Regions from separate parts of the Sporosarcina sp. NPDC096371 genome, predicted to be linked through region 4. Evidence: riboswitches for the same ligand, from Rfam matches in the RefSeq annotation. Region 4 holds a riboswitch; each other region holds the start of a gene.
The links. A riboswitch is a leader RNA that binds a small molecule or an ion and turns the genes downstream of it on or off. The one in region 4 is predicted to bind S-adenosylmethionine.
Positions count from the first base shown of each region.

Region 1: it holds a riboswitch for S-adenosylmethionine, as region 4 does, so the genes downstream of both, ACIQ0H_RS20655 (bifunctional homocysteine S-methyltransferase/methylenetetrahydrofolate reductase) here and ACIQ0H_RS06930 (O-acetylhomoserine aminocarboxypropyltransferase/cysteine synthase family protein) in region 4, are expected to answer to the same signal.
Region 2: it holds a riboswitch for S-adenosylmethionine, as region 4 does, so the genes downstream of both, metA (homoserine O-acetyltransferase MetA) here and ACIQ0H_RS06930 (O-acetylhomoserine aminocarboxypropyltransferase/cysteine synthase family protein) in region 4, are expected to answer to the same signal.
Region 3: it holds a riboswitch for S-adenosylmethionine, as region 4 does, so the genes downstream of both, ACIQ0H_RS20680 (methionine biosynthesis PLP-dependent protein) here and ACIQ0H_RS06930 (O-acetylhomoserine aminocarboxypropyltransferase/cysteine synthase family protein) in region 4, are expected to answer to the same signal.

Region 1 is NZ_JBIWFE010000012.1:44,591-49,017, forward strand. It holds gene mnmH (tRNA 2-selenouridine(34) synthase MnmH) at 1-471, opposite strand, end outside; gene selD (selenide, water dikinase SelD) at 493-1,542, opposite strand; SAM riboswitch class I at 1,971-2,078, shown strand; gene ACIQ0H_RS20655 (bifunctional homocysteine S-methyltransferase/methylenetetrahydrofolate reductase) at 2,203-4,068, shown strand; gene ACIQ0H_RS20660 (MarR family winged helix-turn-helix transcriptional regulator) at 4,258-4,427, shown strand, end outside.
Region 2 is NZ_JBIWFE010000003.1:194,779-199,205, forward strand. It holds gene ACIQ0H_RS09645 (NUDIX hydrolase) at 25-519, shown strand; gene ACIQ0H_RS09650 (PP2C family serine/threonine-protein phosphatase) at 650-1,447, shown strand; gene ACIQ0H_RS09655 (hypothetical protein) at 1,532-1,711, opposite strand; SAM riboswitch class I at 2,033-2,140, shown strand; gene metA (homoserine O-acetyltransferase MetA) at 2,242-3,150, shown strand; gene ACIQ0H_RS09665 (hypothetical protein) at 3,211-3,927, shown strand; gene ACIQ0H_RS09670 (GNAT family N-acetyltransferase) at 4,027-4,427, shown strand, end outside.
Region 3 is NZ_JBIWFE010000012.1:50,589-55,015, reverse strand. It holds gene ACIQ0H_RS20690 (ABC transporter ATP-binding protein) at 84-815, shown strand; gene ACIQ0H_RS20685 (ABC transporter permease) at 812-1,567, shown strand; SAM riboswitch class I at 1,644-1,750, shown strand; gene ACIQ0H_RS20680 (methionine biosynthesis PLP-dependent protein) at 1,845-2,966, shown strand; gene metC (cystathionine beta-lyase) at 2,963-4,153, shown strand; gene ACIQ0H_RS20670 (nitroreductase family protein) at 4,222-4,427, opposite strand, start outside.
Region 4 is NZ_JBIWFE010000002.1:196,140-200,566, reverse strand. It holds gene ACIQ0H_RS06935 (homoserine O-acetyltransferase family protein) at 1-676, opposite strand, end outside; gene ACIQ0H_RS06930 (O-acetylhomoserine aminocarboxypropyltransferase/cysteine synthase family protein) at 712-2,001, opposite strand; SAM riboswitch class I at 2,120-2,235, opposite strand; gene ACIQ0H_RS06925 (glycerol-3-phosphate acyltransferase) at 2,381-3,004, shown strand; gene ACIQ0H_RS06920 (sulfite exporter TauE/SafE family protein) at 3,063-3,836, opposite strand; gene ACIQ0H_RS06915 (sulfurtransferase TusA family protein) at 3,899-4,126, opposite strand; gene ACIQ0H_RS06910 (MBL fold metallo-hydrolase) at 4,185-4,427, opposite strand, start outside.

The DNA.
Region 1 (4,427 bases), on a different contig from region 4:
CAAAATAGTCGTTTTGCCCGATCCCGTATAGCCGTTTAATACAATAAAGGCAGGAGGGAAATCCTGCTGTTCTAATTCGTGAACGACCCATTGTCGAAATGAACGAACCCCGCCTGCTAATCGAGTGGTATGGATACCCATTAAGTCAAGGACAGTCGAAGCCGTTTTACTGCGCATGCCGCCACGCCAGCAGAATACAGTCATGGGTGTTTCAATTTGTTTGAAGGCACGAATAAAGTCGGGTAACTTGTTTGAAAAAATTTCAAGTCCTCTGTCCATCGCAACATCTTGTCCTACTTGTTTATAAAGCGTACCAATTTCAGTTCGTTCTGCGTCATCAAAAACGGGAATATTGATGCTTCCTGGAATCGTAGCTTCTTTAAACTCTCTAGGGGAACGAACATCGATGAATGTGTGTGGCCCCTTTGCTTGCATGGCCAATAGCTCGTCTATTGTTACATCTCTAAACATGTTTTTCACCTTCTACCTAAATTATGAAACGATGATATGCCCTTTGTTTTCCTCGGTTACTTCTCCAATAATCCGTGCATCGACACCTTGTTGTTGGAGTTCGTCCAAGAGTTTAATGGCTTCTTGCTCTGCTACTGCAATGAGTAATCCACCAGAAGTTACAGCATCACATAAAATCCAGCGATCCATTTGATCTAGTGTATCCGAATAAGTCACACTTTCTGCTACGTGGGCAAAGTTATTTTTTGTGCCTCCAGGTATCTTGCCAGCTTCAGCAAGTTCTCTTGTACGTGGTAGGACGGGCACTTGGTTGGCTTGTATGTGAATGCCGACATTACTTGCTTTCGCCATTTCAGATGTATGTCCGAGTAAACCGAATCCTGTCACATCTGTGGCGGCGTGGACATCGTAGTTGGCCATTGTTTCAGCGGTAGTTTTGTTGAGCGTGGTCATCACTTTTGTCACTTCAACAACTTCGTCTTCAGACAATAACCCATTTTTCAATGACGTCGTGTAAATACCAACTCCAATCGGTTTTGTTAATAATAGTTTGTCGCCGGGCTTGGCACCTGCGTTTGTCCGTACTTTATCGGGATGAACGACACCCGTGACGGCAAGTCCGAATTTAGGTTCTTGATCATCGATGGAATGACCACCAACAAGTGTGACACCCGCTTCTTGTAATTTATCGCCAGCTCCACGTAAAATCGCCGCGAGGATGTCTTTATCTAACGTAGCGATAGGGAAAGCAACGATATTGAGGGCAGTGAGAGGTGTGCCCCCCATGGCATAGACATCGCTAATGGCATTGGTTGCAGCAATTTGTCCGAAATCGTAAGGGTCGTCAACAATGGGCGTGAAAAAGTCCAGTGTCTGTACCATTGCGATGTCGTCTGTCAGTTTGTAAACACCTGCATCATCACTTGTGTCGAGACCGACGAGTACATTCGGATTTGGCGTGGCAGCGGGAAGACTGCGTAATACTTGTGCTAAGTCAGCAGGACCAATTTTACAGCCGCAGCCACCTTTTGTTGTAAGGGAAGTCAATTTTACTGGGATTATTTTTTCCATTGTGCATCCGCCTTTCAATTATAAATCTATTGTTAATCTTAACACATTTTCGGTAAATGCTTGGTGAGTGGCATCCCAGAGCGGCGGAGTGGGTCCAATGGAACTAATTATTCCATATTCTAATGTAGCGAATTATTTCATTACTTCCCAAAAAAGGTATTGCAAATTTTCGGGGAATAGCGTAAGGTTGTCAATAATAGAAATTTAACTTAATTCAACCGTGGTTTAAACCTCGGTTGAGTGGGGAGGAATGAAGTTCAATTCCTCCTTGTTAAAGCCTCCGGCGGATGTCACAGATTTTGAATTGCAGGCAGTCTAAGTTCGCGACGTCCTGTCGCAACGACTGCATACCCACGTCCTGTGGGCACAATTCAAAATCTGGACGCAATTACGCCGAGGCGTAATTGATAAAAACAATTTAATAGTTTTTCTTATCTAGAGAGGTATAGGGACTGGCCCGTTGACACCTCAGCAACCACCATAGTTGGTACGGTGCTAATTCCAGCAAGTTGAGCAATTGACTTGATAGATGAGGAATAGACTTATTCAAATGAGAGTCTTCTTCCTTTATTCAACCAGAGGAGAAGGCTTTTTTGTTTCTATAAAGATTTCTGAAACAGAACATATAAACAAGGGAACTAGAGAGGGGATATACAGTTGGTGAATTTACTAGAGGCGATGAAAGAACGTATTTTGATTGGTGATGGAGCGATGGGCACACTGCTTTACACAAATGGAGTGGACCGTTGTTTTGAGGAGCTAAATTTGACGCATCCTGAACAAGTGCTTCATGTTCACCAAGCCTATATTGAGGCGGGGGCAGATGTCATTCAAACGAATACATATGGCGCCAACTATATAAAGTTAGCGCGCTATGGATTGGAAGATCGTGTAGAGGCAATCAATAAGGCTGCCGTTGAAATTGCGAAACGAGCTGCCGGTGAAAATACATTTATCCTTGGGACAATTGGTGGCATCCATGGTTCAAAAACACTGATTGGCACGAAGGAAGAGATTGAGCGTAGTTTCAGAGCGCAGCTGAAATGCCTACTTTCTGAAGGTGTGGATGGGATTCTCTTGGAGACGTATTATGATTTTGATGAATTAACAACGGTGCTCAGCATTGCGCGTCAGGAGACGGATATCCCAATCATTACGAATGTTTCTATGCATGAAGCAGGTGTGTTACAAAATGGCTTGGCATTGGCGGATGCTTTGCAACAGTTGGAGGCGCTAGGGGCAGACGTTGTGGGCGTCAACTGTGGATTAGGACCTTACCATATGTTGCAAGCTTTAGAGGGGGTGCCGTTGCCAAAGCATGCCTTATTGGCAGTGTATCCAAATGCTAGTTTCCCTAGTTATACGGATGGGAAATTGACATATGAAAACGAACCTGATTATTTCGGTAAACTGGCGCTTCATTTCCGTAAGGAGGGTGTTGGGCTATTAGGGGGATGTTGTGGTACGACGCCAGCCCATATTCGTGCACTGGTAGAGGGGCTAACGAATCGTGCGCATGTGCAAGACAAACAAGTGAAACAGCACAAAGTGAAAGTGAACGTCACAGCGTCGAGGGATCTTGACAAACCGACTTTGCTTGAAACAGTGAAAAAGAGGCATTCGATTATTGTTGAGCTGGATGCGCCGAAGCATTTAAATACGGCGAAGTTTTTTGAAGGGGCGCAGGCATTACATGATGCAGGTGTCGATGCCATTACGTTAGCTGATAATTCCTTGGCATCTCCGCGAATTTGTAATGCATCGATGGGATCACTCGTTAAACAAAGAATAGGTGCAACACCACTTGTCCATGTGACATGCCGAGACCGGAATCTCATTGGTTTGCAGTCGCATCTCATGGGCTTGCATACAATGGGCATTACAGAATTACTGGCGATTACAGGAGATCCAACGAAAATTGGTGATTTCCCTGGCGCAACATCTGTTTTCGATATGACTTCTTTTGAATTGATTACAATGATTAAGCAGTTCAATGAGGGGATTTCATGGTCAGGTAAGTCATTGCAACAGAAAACATCCTTTACAGTGGCGGCGGCGTTTAATCCAAATGTGCGTCAAATCGATCGAGCTGTGCAAAGGATGGAGAAGAAAATTGAGGCTGGAGCTGATTATTTTATTACGCAGCCGATTTATAGCCCGGAGAAAATTATCGATTTGTATGAGGCAACAAAACATATCGAAGCACCAATCTATATTGGGATTATGCCATTAACATCGTCGCAGAATGCAGAGTTTCTTCACAATGAAGTGCCAGGTATTAAGCTGACAGATGAAGTCCGTGCGAGAATGGGGCTATTTGCGGGAGACCGTGAGCAGTCGACAAGAGAAGGTATAGCCGTTGCGAAGGAATTGATAGATGTGGCGTTGGAGCATTTCCATGGCATCTATCTAATCACTCCGTTTATGCGTTATGACATGACAGTAGATTTAACGGAATATATCAATGAAAAAGTGGGCGTAGGTGCGACCAAAATAGTAGAGCAAGCAGGTAGCGTTGTGTTCTAAACTAATATCAATTTAGTCTAAAGGAGAGTGTCGAATCAATACGATTCGGCATTCTCTTTTTTTATGATCACTTGCACAGCTACCCAAAAGAATGATTTATACGATTATGTAAGTTGAAGCTGTTCGGTTGAGCGTCTTTCAGTTTAGTTATATACTGATGTTAGAAATGACAAACGAAGGGGTGAGTGGATGACTGAGCTGAAACTTGATAAAACGTTGTTATCGGCAAGAAATAAGCGTCTCGGACTTCTTGTATGGTTTCGGTTATCACGATTTTACAATCTAAGTATTCGTCAAACGAATCAGCATTTAAATCAATGGGATTTGTCGACAGCACAGTTTGATGTGCTCGTGCAAGT
Region 2 (4,427 bases), on a different contig from region 4:
TAATTACTTATAAGGGGTCTTCATATGGGATATATACAAGAGTTAAGGGCACTGGTTGGTCAACGTCCGCTCATTATGCCGGGCGCTAATGTGATTGTGGTAGACAAAATGAATCGACTGCTGTTGCAATTAAGATCGGATAACAAGTGTTGGGGATTACCAGGAGGCGCTATGGAACCAGGAGAGACATTGGAAGAAGTAGCGAAGCGTGAGTTATACGAAGAAACTAATTTGGTCGCTAAAAATCTATCGTTGTTCAATGTCTATTCGGGTGAAGAATTTTATTATAAATATCCGCACGGTGATGAAGTGTACAATGTCATCACTACTTATATTTGTACTGAATATGACGGTGTCATGAAGAAGGATGAAAATGAAGTGCTGGATTTAAAGTTTGTTCATTATGATGAGCTACCAATTAAACTAAATCCTCCTGAAATGCCTATTATTACTGAATTTATTAATACATATTACAAGGAGAAAAATCTGAGTAGTGAAGGGCATGAGAGTCCTAAGTAATCCATGATTGTTTTATATCTATCGAGAGGAAAGAATGAGATGAAAGCGTATTATTTCATATTTGATAAACATGTCAAGCTAATCAAGACAGATGGGTTCCGTCGAATCAAATCCTATTTGGAAACCCATCATGAATGATTTCTCTTGGGTTGGAAGTGAAGAGGATTATATTGATAAGCGTGATGTTCGGTGGTTCAATCGAGTAACAGTGGGGCGTTTTGGCGGTAATTCTTCGGTGGGCCAAACAAAGAATGAGGATGGCTGCATTGTCTGGCAACATGAAGATTGGGAATTCGCGGTTATCCTTGATGCGCATAAAAGTGCCGAAAGTGCAGAACTTGTCATCCATACAATTGAACAATATAAAGTAGATCTGTTAAGGATCTTATCAATAAAGGGGCCTCCAAAGTTTAAACAATTGGAAGGTAAGCTACTTGACATTTTTCAATCTGATGAATTTTTGGCTGCATGTAGACATGTTACAGGAGAGACAGCTTGTCTTGTCGTTGTAAGGAAAGATAACTATATATGGTGGTTTTCCGTCGGAGACTGCCTGGTCTATTTATTGCATCCAGAACTAATTGCTCTCAACCAATTTCAACTGAATCAAAGACAGTTCTTCGAGTGGATTGGGCAAGTGAATACATTTGAAAAAACTGTTCCATGCTACTCATCTGGGACAAGGGAATTGAGAAAAGGGACAAATCTCATTTTCATGACAACAGATGGTTTGCTAGAATGTCCGGGTGAACCTTATGCGAATCCGCAAAATCTGGTCGAAGCGTTGAGTAAAGAAGCACTCGATGAAAGCATTTCACAGATGTTGATGGAGATTGAAAGTCAAAATGTATGGGATAGCACAACAATTATCTCCTGGCCTGTGGATGTAGAGAAGGAAGGGAGCATCCCGAGTGATTACAGGGGATGAAATAATACCCCACACAGCCTATTTCGCTGCGCGGGGTATCGTTTTTTTCATGGTAGGTTAGGCGCTATCAACGCAAAAAATGATTCACTTTCTTTTCCGCTCGTTTGGATTCATTCGCTCTCGCTTCGGTCTAAGACTGCTCAATTCCTCAAACTCGCGAGCAATCTCCTCTTGCATATCTCCCGGTTGAATCTTTTGCCTTTTCGGTGTTTGGGGTAACGAACGCGAATTGTTGGTGCTACCTTGTTTGTTGTCTCTTCCCATGAAAAAAACTCCTTTCCAACATGTAGTACCATGTTAATATGGCTCTGAAATGGTTGTTCTATTCGGAGATAGAAGCATGAAAAACATTGGAAATAGGACTAACAGGTTTGTTTGAAAAGAAATAATCATGACGGTGATCATGTCAAAATGGTGTTAACTTCTTGTATTGTCGAAAAGCGATTTTAAGTTGGGTGGAGAGTTTGCGCAAATGGTTGTAAGCTCCTCGCAGTTAGTTGGAAAATATAGCCGATATCGCCCTGAGAAAATAAAAAGACTGTTTACAATAAAAAGTTTAATAGTATAATGGAATCTAATTGAATATTCTTATCAAGAGAAGCTGAGGGAAATGGCCCGATGAAGCTTCAGCAACCTCTGACATTGTCAGAAAGGTGCTACCTCCATCAAGATTTTTTTCTTGAGAGATAAGAACTGTGAGCGTAACGCAAATCCTCCTTTCTTATCCTATAGAAAAGAGGGTTTTTTTATGCTTAAAATGCATACATAATATACTGAAAAGGGAGAGAAATCTTATGCCAATCAACATACCTGAAAGATTGCCGGCTGGGGAATTATTAAAAAAGGAAAAAATATTTGTCATGGATGAGAACCGTGCAACGTCTCAAGACATCCGACCATTGAATATTATTATTTTGAATTTAATGCCGGAAAAAGAGCGCACAGAATTGCAACTTCTGCGCTTATTGGGCAATACACCGTTGCAGGTCAATGTGACGTTTATGAATATGGCCACGCATGAATCGAAAAACGTTAGCAAGTCTCACTTAGACAATTTTTATACTACATTTGAACATATCAAACATCGACGTTTTGATGGCATGATCATTACGGGTGCGCCAATTGAGCATTTACAGTTTGAAGATGTGAATTATTGGGATGAAATGACACAGATTATGGACTGGACTAAAGAAAATGTGACGTCTGTTTTACATATTTGTTGGGGCGCACAGGCAGCATTGTATCACCATTATGGAATTGATAAATTTACCTTGCCGAAGAAATGCTCAGGAGTCTTTACTCATCGTCTATCAGACCCAACCATCGATTTGGCACGTGGGTTTAATGATGAATTTAGAGCGCCACATTCACGTTACACAGCTGTTTCTGTGGAAGAAATCGAAAATGATAAGCGTTTGCATCTACTGGCGAAGTCTGAGGATGCTGGTGCGTTCATCATCATTTCTAACGATGCTAAACACATTATGATTACGGGTCATTTTGAATATGACGCCACGACACTTGCGGAAGAGTATGCACGTGATATCCAAAAAGGTGTCGATATTGACATGCCAGAAAATTATTTTCCAAATAACGATCCAAACAAAGAACCATTAAATACATGGCGCTCCCATACTCACCTGCTCTTTTCCAACTGGTTGAATTATTACGTCTATCAAGAGACACCGTTTGAATGGGCATAACTGCTCAATGACCACCTTGTCGCAAGTTGCATAAGATAGTATGACGAGGAGGTTGGGCAAATGGGGTTGTTTATGAATAGTGATGAGCACCCAGATGTTTTTAAAAATGATGCAGCAATAGTAGCGCAAAATCAAGGCCATTCTAAAATAGATACGTTAGCGGAATGGATGCAGGAGCAACAGGAAGCGAATGCTTCACTTAATCGTCATATCAGCGACCTGGAAATGCTCCTCAAACAACAAACAAAGAACCAGTCGAATCAATTAAATAACGTTCGTAACCGTGTAAAAGAACTGCAAGACAATGATTCACGACATGGGCAATTTGAAAAAAATGTCTCAAAATCGTTGACGAAGCTGGATAAGAAACAGCAAGAACTCCATCAGATATTGGAGGATAAACATGCAGTAGACAAGGAATTCAAAATGCAAGTGGATACGATTAGCGAATCAACGAACAATATGGCGGTAAAAATGACTAGGCAGTTGGACCAACAACAACAATTAGCTAAATTAATTTTACGGCAAGAGAATGCCCAAAAAGATGTTATTAGCAGACTGGTCAATCAAGAAGGCGTGACGGAGAAAATGGGTAGGCAATTAGATCATCTCCGTAGCCTACTGTATGAACGCACCAATGTTTTAACCGAGAAATTAGAACACAGCTATACGATGACAGCCGCTTATCTAGCAAAACTATTGGCGAACGCAGAACAGCCTATGGCTCGCTTCTGGATGAATCCAAAGTCGGAAGAGAAACAAGAAAAAACTGATTGAAATGGTTATTAACTGCAAGAAAATGGTTGAAGCAACAAAGAAGCACTACGTACAGATCATGTACTTTGTGCTTCTTTGTTCATTCAAGCAATTATGGAAATGTATAAGAAAGGAATAGAGTATATGGATGAACAGCAATCTGAAAATCGAATTCAATTGAGGGAAATGGTGAAGGGTGATTGGCCCGATGTACATAAATATGCATCTATGGAAAGTGTCTGTAAATACCAACCGTGGGGGCCGAACACTGAAGAAGAGTCTTTAATGTTTATTGATGAAGTACTACAAGATGCAAAGAGACAACCACGTAGTCGTTTTGTCTTTGCAGTTTTTGAACAGGAGACAGCTACGATGATCGGCTCTGGAGAAATAACTATCAGGGATACGGTTAACCGTGAAGGAGAAATTGGATACATCTTTCACCCAGATTATTGGGGACGTGGTTATGCAACTGAAGTGGCTCTTTTACTCGTTAATTTTGGTTTTAACGATTTAAACCT
Region 3 (4,427 bases), on a different contig from region 4:
AACAGTCAATTTCTTAATTTTCACAATGTCATACAGGAAGACAATCAGCACAGTCCAATAACATAGAAATAAAGGAGAACCACATGCAAAATTTATATGAACCCGCCCTACACTTTCATAACGTTGATTACTCCGTCGATGACATAAATATTTTAAAAAAGATTACAGGCTCTTTTCCAAAAGGAAAAATTACAACGCTCGTTGGACCTTCTGGTGCTGGAAAAACGACAATGCTTAAATTATGCAATGGATTGATATCCCCTACCGCGGGCGATATTTTTATTGACGATGTGTCCGTTTTGGACTATGACCCTATCGAATTACGTCGGCACGTTGGCATCGCCCTGCAAAGCGCACCGATGATAAAAGGCACTGTTTTTCAAAATCTGGCTCTCCCTATGGAACTGCGAGGCCAACAATTGACCGAACAAGAAGCCATCCGCATTTTAGATGACGTAGGACTTGATAAGCATTTTTTACAGCAAAAAACGAATGATCTATCGGGTGGACAACGCCAAAAAGTATCGATTGCCCGTACGCTTATCAACCGTTCAAACATCTTATTATTAGACGAAATCACATCCGCTTTGGACCGGGCATCATTACGAGAAATCGAAGAGTTGATTGTCAAAATCAATCGGCAGTTCGGCGTGACAATTATCTGGATTACACATAATTTGGAGCAAGCACTGGCCATCGGTGATTACACGTGGGTGCTAAAGGATGGTCACGTCGTTGAAACCGGTGACAGCGATTTGCTAACATCATCGACAAATGAGTTCGTTAAGCGCTTTGTACAAGGAGAGATTGAATGAGCTATCTAACATTATCTATCACACTTATTTTTGTCATTATTCCTCTCCTTTTGTCCAAAACCTTAAGCTTAGGTTTAGAGAAAGATACAATTATCGCAACCATTCGCTCCATTATCCAACTACTTGCCGTCGGCTATATTTTGAAGTTTGTTTTTGACTCCGACAATTTTTTGTATATCTTTTTGATGGTGACGTTGATGATTGGCGCGGCTACACAAAACGCCCGCAAGAAAGGGAAAACGATTAAGGGGATTACGTGGAAAATCGCAGTGACTCTTATTGTCGTCGAAGTATTTACGCAAAGTATTTTACTTGGCTTCCATATCGTACCCGCTACTGCCCAGTACATCATTTCAATCAGTGGAATGATCGTCGGTAACTCAATGGTACTCGCAATATTATTCCTTAACCGGTTCACCGCAGAAGTGGATACACATCAGGAGGAAATGGAATTGATCCTATCACTGGGTGGAACGCCAAAGCAAGCCATTCATCGGCAACTGATGACAGCCATTAAATCGAGTATGATTCCAACCATTGAAAGTCAGAAAACAATCGGCTTGGTTCAGTTACCCGGGATGATGAGTGGTCAAATTATTGCAGGAGCAGACCCTATCCAAGCAGTCCAATTCCAATTGCTCATCATCTTCATGTTATTAACGACCGCCGCGGTGACCAGTGTATTACTTGGTTTCTTATCCTACCCAACTCTGTTTAATCAACGTATGCAGCTACTACGAGAAAGAAACTGAAAATCCTATCTTGTCTTTTTATTCATAACATGATAGAGTTGGATAACTTAATCTTTTCAAATAATTTCATATTGTATTCTTATCAAGAGAGACGGAGGGAATGGCCCGACGATGTCTCAGCAACCAGCCGAGTCAAGGTATGGTGCTAATTCCAATAGACGCTAGCCGTCTTGCAGATGAGAAGATTGACTTCATATTTTTGAGGGCCCTCTTCTACATAGAGGGCTCTTTTTAATTTCAATTACAATTTCAAATTCAACGACAAAGGATGATAACAATGATAAACATCAGCTTTGAAACACGATTAGTACAATTAGGAAATAACAGTGATCCGAAAACTGGCGCAGTGAACCCGCCCATTTATTTATCGACAGCCTACAAACATGACGGACTTGGTCAGTCGACTGGCTATGACTACTCACGTACGAAAAATCCCACTCGTTCCATTTTAGAAGAAGGGATTGCCAACTTAGAAGGCGGAGATGCAGGCTTTGCTTGTAGTTCGGGGATGGCTGCGGTGCAATTAGTGCTGTCGCTATTCCGTTCAGGTGATGAATTGATTGGACCAGAAGATATTTACGGTGGCACATACCGCATGCTCGATTATTATGCCGATGTCTACTCCATTACAACAACATACTCCGATTTCACAGACGTCCGTGAGACGGAGAAATTGATTACTGACAAGACAAAAGCGCTCTTCATTGAAACACCTACGAATCCGTTAATGCAGGAAACGGATATTGTTCAATATGCAGAGCTTGCTAAAAAACACGGCTTGTTGCTGATTGTCGACAACACATTTTTCACACCTTATTTCCAAAGACCTATCGAACTCGGCGCAGATATCGTTCTGCATAGCGCAACGAAGTACATTGGAGGACATAATGATGTATTAGCCGGCCTTGTGGTTGCTAAAGGTGAGGAACTTTGCGCAACACTTGGTTCCAACCATAACGCAATTGGTGCCGTTCTATCGCCTTTCGATTCATGGTTAATCGTTCGCGGATTAAAAACACTTCACTTGCGCATGAAGCAGCATGATGCAAACGCAAAAATCATTGTCGACTATTTAAACAATGAACCGCATGTGAAAGACGTGTTGTATCCAGGGAAAGGCGGCATGCTGTCCTTCCGCCTGAATGAAAGTGAGTGGGTTGGCGCATTCCTTGAAAATCTTCAACTCATTACATTTGCTGAAAGCCTTGGCGGAGTTGAAAGTTTCATCACTTATCCCGCGACGCAAACGCATGCGGACATTCCATTGGAAGAACGACTACGCCGTGGCGTTTGTAACAGCCTATTACGTTTTTCAGTTGGCGTCGAAGATCCAGAGGACTTAATTGCTGATTTAAAACAAGTATTTGCCACATTAAAAAGTGAGGTGCCCCAACTATGAGTTCACACGAAGAACGACTGGAAACGACCATCATCCACGCATCGACCCGTGGTGATTTCGAACAAAAAACGGGTGCCGTCAACGTCCCGATTTACTTATCTTCTACATTCCATCAGGAGAGTTTTGATACGTTTGGTCCTTATGACTACAGCCGTTCAGGAAATCCGACAAGGGATGCTTTAGAGAAGACGATTGCAGCTTTGGAGGGCGGCGCGAGAGGGCTAGCATTCGCTTCCGGCATTGCCGCGATTTCTTCCGCCTTCATGCTGTTATCTGCTGATGACCACATTGTCGTCACGGAGGATGTGTACGGCGGAACATTTCGGTTTGTCACTGAAGTGTTGACGAAATTCAAAATTGACCATACATTTGTTGATTTGAGTGATTTGGACGCTGTTGAACATGCTATCAAACCGAATACGAAATTGATTTATATTGAAACACCTTCCAATCCGCGTCTAGGTATCACGGATATTGAAGCTGTGGTGAACATCGCCAAAGCGCATGATTGCCTAACGTTTCTCGACAATACGTTCATGTCACCACTTTATCAGCGCCCACTTGATCTCGGCGTAGATATTGTCCTTCACAGTGCAACCAAGTTTTTATCTGGCCATAGTGATATTATTGCTGGTCTTGCGGCGACAAAGAATGAGGAACTCGGCAATCGCTTGGCATTCATCCAAAATTCCTTCGGCGCTATTTTAGGTGCTCAAGATTCTTATGCATTAATTCAGGGGATTAAAACATTGGGCGCTCGCTTCACGCAGTCAACTGCCTCTGCTACTAAAATTGCGAACTATTTAGATGGTCATTCGTTAGTAGAAGAAGTATTTTACCCTGGTTTAGCTAGCCACCCAGGACACGCTATCCACGCGAAACAGTCCACTAGTGCAGGGGCTGTTCTGTCATTCCGTTTGCCAAACCGAGAGACAGCAAAAGCATTTGTCGAAAACGTTAAAATCCCTGTTTTCGCTGTTAGTCTAGGAGGAGTCGAATCCATTCTTTCCTATCCGGCACAAATGTCACACGCCGCAATGCCAAAAGCTGAGCGAGAAAAACGTGGGATTACAGATGGCCTGCTACGCTTCTCCGTCGGTCTCGAGCATGTCGATGACTTAATCGCCGACTTTGAGCAAGCTCTGCAAATTGCAGAGGCAGTAGGTACGGCAAAAACTTTATCGTAAGCCAACGAACCCCCTTGTAAATGGGTTGTCCATTTACAAGGGGGTTCGTTACTGTAACCAGTGCCAGTTCAATAGTATTTTACAAATTCACCAACAGGTTTGCGATAACCTCTTGGACGTCTGCTTTCAACTTTTTCTTTGCCAAGTACAATCATTAATACAGGCTCTTGATGGTCAGGTATGGCTAATAAATTTTTTATCTTGTCAGGTTCAAAGCCAATCATCGGACAGGTTGCCCACCCTGCATTTTTAGCGGCGAGCATAAATAACATCG
Region 4 (4,427 bases):
GACGGGCAGCACTTACAACGCCACCCCGTCCGCGACCGATATCATGCGTATTCATGGCGCGGAGTAGTGTGTAATAACTATTAGGATCAATTCGTTTCACCAAAGCGGGGCCTGTATAATTACGCTCGTTAAAACCCGCATCACGACCAATTGCATGTAAACCAGCTCCGTACGCACCAAGCGTCGGCGTGACGGCCATTGGTATGAGAAGATCCATATCCTCTGCATATAAGATGCCCCATTCAAGTACCTGCATGCCCCCCAGTGCCGCACCAATAACTGCTCGCAGTCGCCGGATCCCCAACTCCGTCAGTGCCTTACGTTCCGCATGTACCATATCCCGGATTGTTACCTCTGGAAATAAGTCACCATACAATTCACCCGTAGATGGATTAACAGTTGTTGGCCCAGTTGACCCCTCGCAACCTCCAAGACTATTAAAAGAAATGACGGAATACTTGCTAGTATCAATACTCTTTCCTCGACCCACAAGGCCACTCCACCAGCCTGGATCTTCTGTCGTCCCGACTGTATACTGATTTCCCGTCAATGCGTGGCAAACAAGGACAGTTTGCGCCTCAGGTCTGCCTATTCTTTCATAGGCTAGCTGGACATTTTCCAATAGAATGCCCGACTCCAATCGTAGATTCCCAATGTTCACAATTCCTGTCCCCATGTTCGTCACGCTCCTTCTTTTTCATCCAATCCGTCTCACGCGATAACCGGCGCGGCCTTGTCAATCGCCTGCGCAAGATCCGCAATGATATCATCAATCGATTCAAGCCCAACAGACAAGCGAATCAATTCCTCTTTTACACCTGCATTTTCAAGATCTTCAGCCGACAATTGCTGATGCGTCGTTGAAGCTGGGTGAATAATAAGTGATTTTGCATCTCCCACATTGGCAACATGCGACCAAATCGTAACGTTATCAATCAACTTACGACCCGCTTCACGCCCCCCTTTAATACCGAAAACGATAATCGAGCCGAAACCATTTTTCAAATACTTTTCCGCGTTACTATGTGATGGGTGGTCTTGATGACCTGTATACGTTACCCATTCCACAGACGGATGCTGCTTCAAATAATTTGCCACTTTCATAGCATTTTCATTATGTTTTTCCACTCGTAAATGTAATGTTTCAAGACCTTGCAAGAAAGCGAATGCATTGTCTGGGCTCAGGCATGGTCCAAAGTCACGCAATGCCTGCACACGTAGTTTTGTCGCAAATGCCGCACCTGCCGCGTCAATCCCATAACGAAGCCCATGATACGTTTCATCCGGCTCAGTAAACCCAGGGAACCTCCCTTGTGTCCAGTCAAATTTTCCAGCGTCGACAGCGATACCACCGATTGACGTCCCATGTCCGCCAATCCATTTCGTTGCAGAATGAATGACAACGTCTGCCCCGTAGTCGATCGGATTCGAACCATACGGTGACGGGAATGTATTATCAATTAGCAACGGAAGTCCATTCTCATGTGCAATGTTGGCAACAGCTTCAATATCAAGAACATGAAGGCTTGGGTTGCCAATCGTTTCAGCAAAAACTGCTTTTGTTTTATCCGTAATAGCCGCACGGAAGTTTTCAGGATCTGTTGCATCCACAAATTTCACATTGATGCCATAGCGTGGAAGTGACACGGCAAACAAGTTATACGTACCGCCATATAAATTGCTTGCTGCGACAATTTCATCACCAGCGCCTGCGATATTTAAAATTGAAAACGCAATCGCTGCCATTCCCGAAGATAATGCAACTGCCGCCGTTCCCCCTTCTAGTAAAGCAACGCGCTTTTCAAACACATCGACTGTCGGATTCATAATACGACTATAAATATTACCTGGTTCTTTCAAAGCAAATAGATTTTGTGCATGCTCCGTGTCTCGGAATGCGAATGAACTCGTTTTGTAGATAGGTACTGCACGTGATCCCGTTACTGGGTCTGGCACTTGCCCACCGTGTAGTAGAAGCGTTTCAGGTTGAAGTTTTGTCATTGTCATTACCTCCAGTATTTTTTTAAGGTGATTGTATGCGGAGGCGTCGGGGATATTTTTGGAAAAAAGAAATAACCCCCTTCGCTTAAGAAGAGGGTTATGCTTTCGCTTATTCCTCCTCTTATCTTTCAGACCGTTTGCACGAATCTGTAGGAAGTAGCACCTGTGCAAGTTGGTCACTTGCCGGTTGCCGGGCATCGCAGGGCCTAGTCCCTCCGCCGCTCTTGATAAGAGTTTGATAGATTTAGTTTTTCATCTTGTGGAGTAGTATAGGTGAATTCCCAATACAATGTCAAGTGTTTATTGAAAATCTTTTCTGAAACTTATATTTAATTCAAAATGCTATAATTTAAGTAATCATTCATTTGGAGGAATTGTTATGTGGTTGTGGATTGTAAGCGTCATTATTTTGGGCTATGCAATTGGATGCCTGCATGGTTCGGTTGTTGCACAGATGATTTCAGGCATTAATCTAAAAGAAACTGGGGTTAAAAATGCGGGCGCTTCGAACGCCACAATTGTGCTAGGGAAAAAGTTTGGTGCGCTCGTTGCAGCGATAGACATCGGAAAAGGTGTACTGGCTATAATACTTGCACACAGAATCGTAGTAAACGCAGGATTGCCGACCGATCAGATTTCATTGTTATTATTCGCCGCAGGTGCCGCAACGGTCATTGGGCATAACTTTCCTTTTTACATGCAGTTCAATGGCGGTAAAGGAACGGCGACTATCATTGGCGTGCTCCTTGCCCTTGATTGGCGCTTCGGACTCGTTGCATTTACGTTGTTGGTTATTGTAGCGATTGTGACAGATTTTCTTGTGTTCGGAGTTCTAATGCTATATGTGACATTCTTCGCCCTAGCATTTTGGTCAGACGGCTACTGGCCCGTTGTCGTTGCGACTTTATTATTCATGCTTGCCATTTGGAAACATATCGAGAATTTCCAGCGGATGAAGAACGGTAGTGAAAAACGGGTGTTGGCAGTATTTAAAAAGAAATAGTTAACAACGAAAAAATCGGTCCGCACCATCATTTGGCGAAACCGTTTTTTTCGTTTATTTAAAAATCTAGCCAAATTTTAATAGCCGTCCCCAAAATAAGAATGGCCAATAGCCACTGCAATACTTTCGTATTTATCTTTTGTCCAACTTTCGCTCCAAGGGGTGCCGCCAGTATACTTGCAATAATCATAATAACCGCGGGCCCATAAAGTACTTGGTCCGTCGTTATCTTACCGATTGTCGACCCGATGGAAGAGATGAACGTAATCGCGAGTGACGTTGCAATTGTCATGCGCGTCGGGATTTTCAAGACGACAAGCATAATTGGCACAAGAATGAACGCTCCGGCTGCGCCGACAACTCCTGCCCCAATTCCGACAATAAACGCCAATACTGCAGCCAACCACTTATTAAAAGTCACTTGATCGACCGGAATATCATCCAACCCTTTTTTCGGGACGAACATCATGATTGCAGCAATTGTCGCCAATAGGCCATAGACCAGATTGATAGATCCCTCAGACATTAAATCAGATCCATACCCACCTATAAAACTCCCGATTAAAATACTGGATCCCATGTACAAAATGAGTGTTTTATTAATATAACCGCTTTTACGGTATGCCCACACACCCGAAATGGTTGCGAAAAACACTTGAATGGCACTGATGCCTGATACTTCATGGGCAGTGAAAGCCGCCATGCCAAGAAGCGGTGGAATATAGAGCAGCATTGGATATTTTATAATCGAACCGCCAATGCCCACCATGCCCGAAATGAACGAGCCGATAAATCCAATTAAAAATAGCGTGATGATAAACGTAATATCCATCACATTTCCTCCTTTCAAAAGAAGAAAGGATATCCTTTACCTGGATACCCCTCCGTTTTGCGTTAGCCTTTTTTAATCCAAAACGTAAAGACGCCAGCTTCTTCCGTATGCTGCACTAAATCATGACCACCTGATTTTGACCACGCAGTCAAATCTGCGACGGACCCTTTGTCAGTAGCCTGGATTTCAAGTACTTCCCCCGTCTCCATTTCTTTCATTACCTTTCTTGCACGTACCACCGGCATTGGACAAGCCAATCCCTTTGCGTCTAATACTTTGTTTGCGTTCATCAAAATCTCTCCTTTTTTCTAATTATAGAATTCCTTCAAGCACGCTTAATCTCTATCATTATCGAACTGCACAACGATTCGGTCCGATTTCCATTTCACGTTGTGTTTCTTCGTCAGGGGAAATCTGCCCCATATTTGTTCGGCGTATTTCTTGGTATGCGTTCGGTTGGGGAGGTAAATTCCCCGTCACTAACTGCCTAAATTCCGCCTCGTCTTGAATGTTTAAACCGTGATTGTGGGCAAATAGGGTGCCCAGTTTCTCAGACACGCTCCCATCCTCATTCAACTCTTTGATGATCAT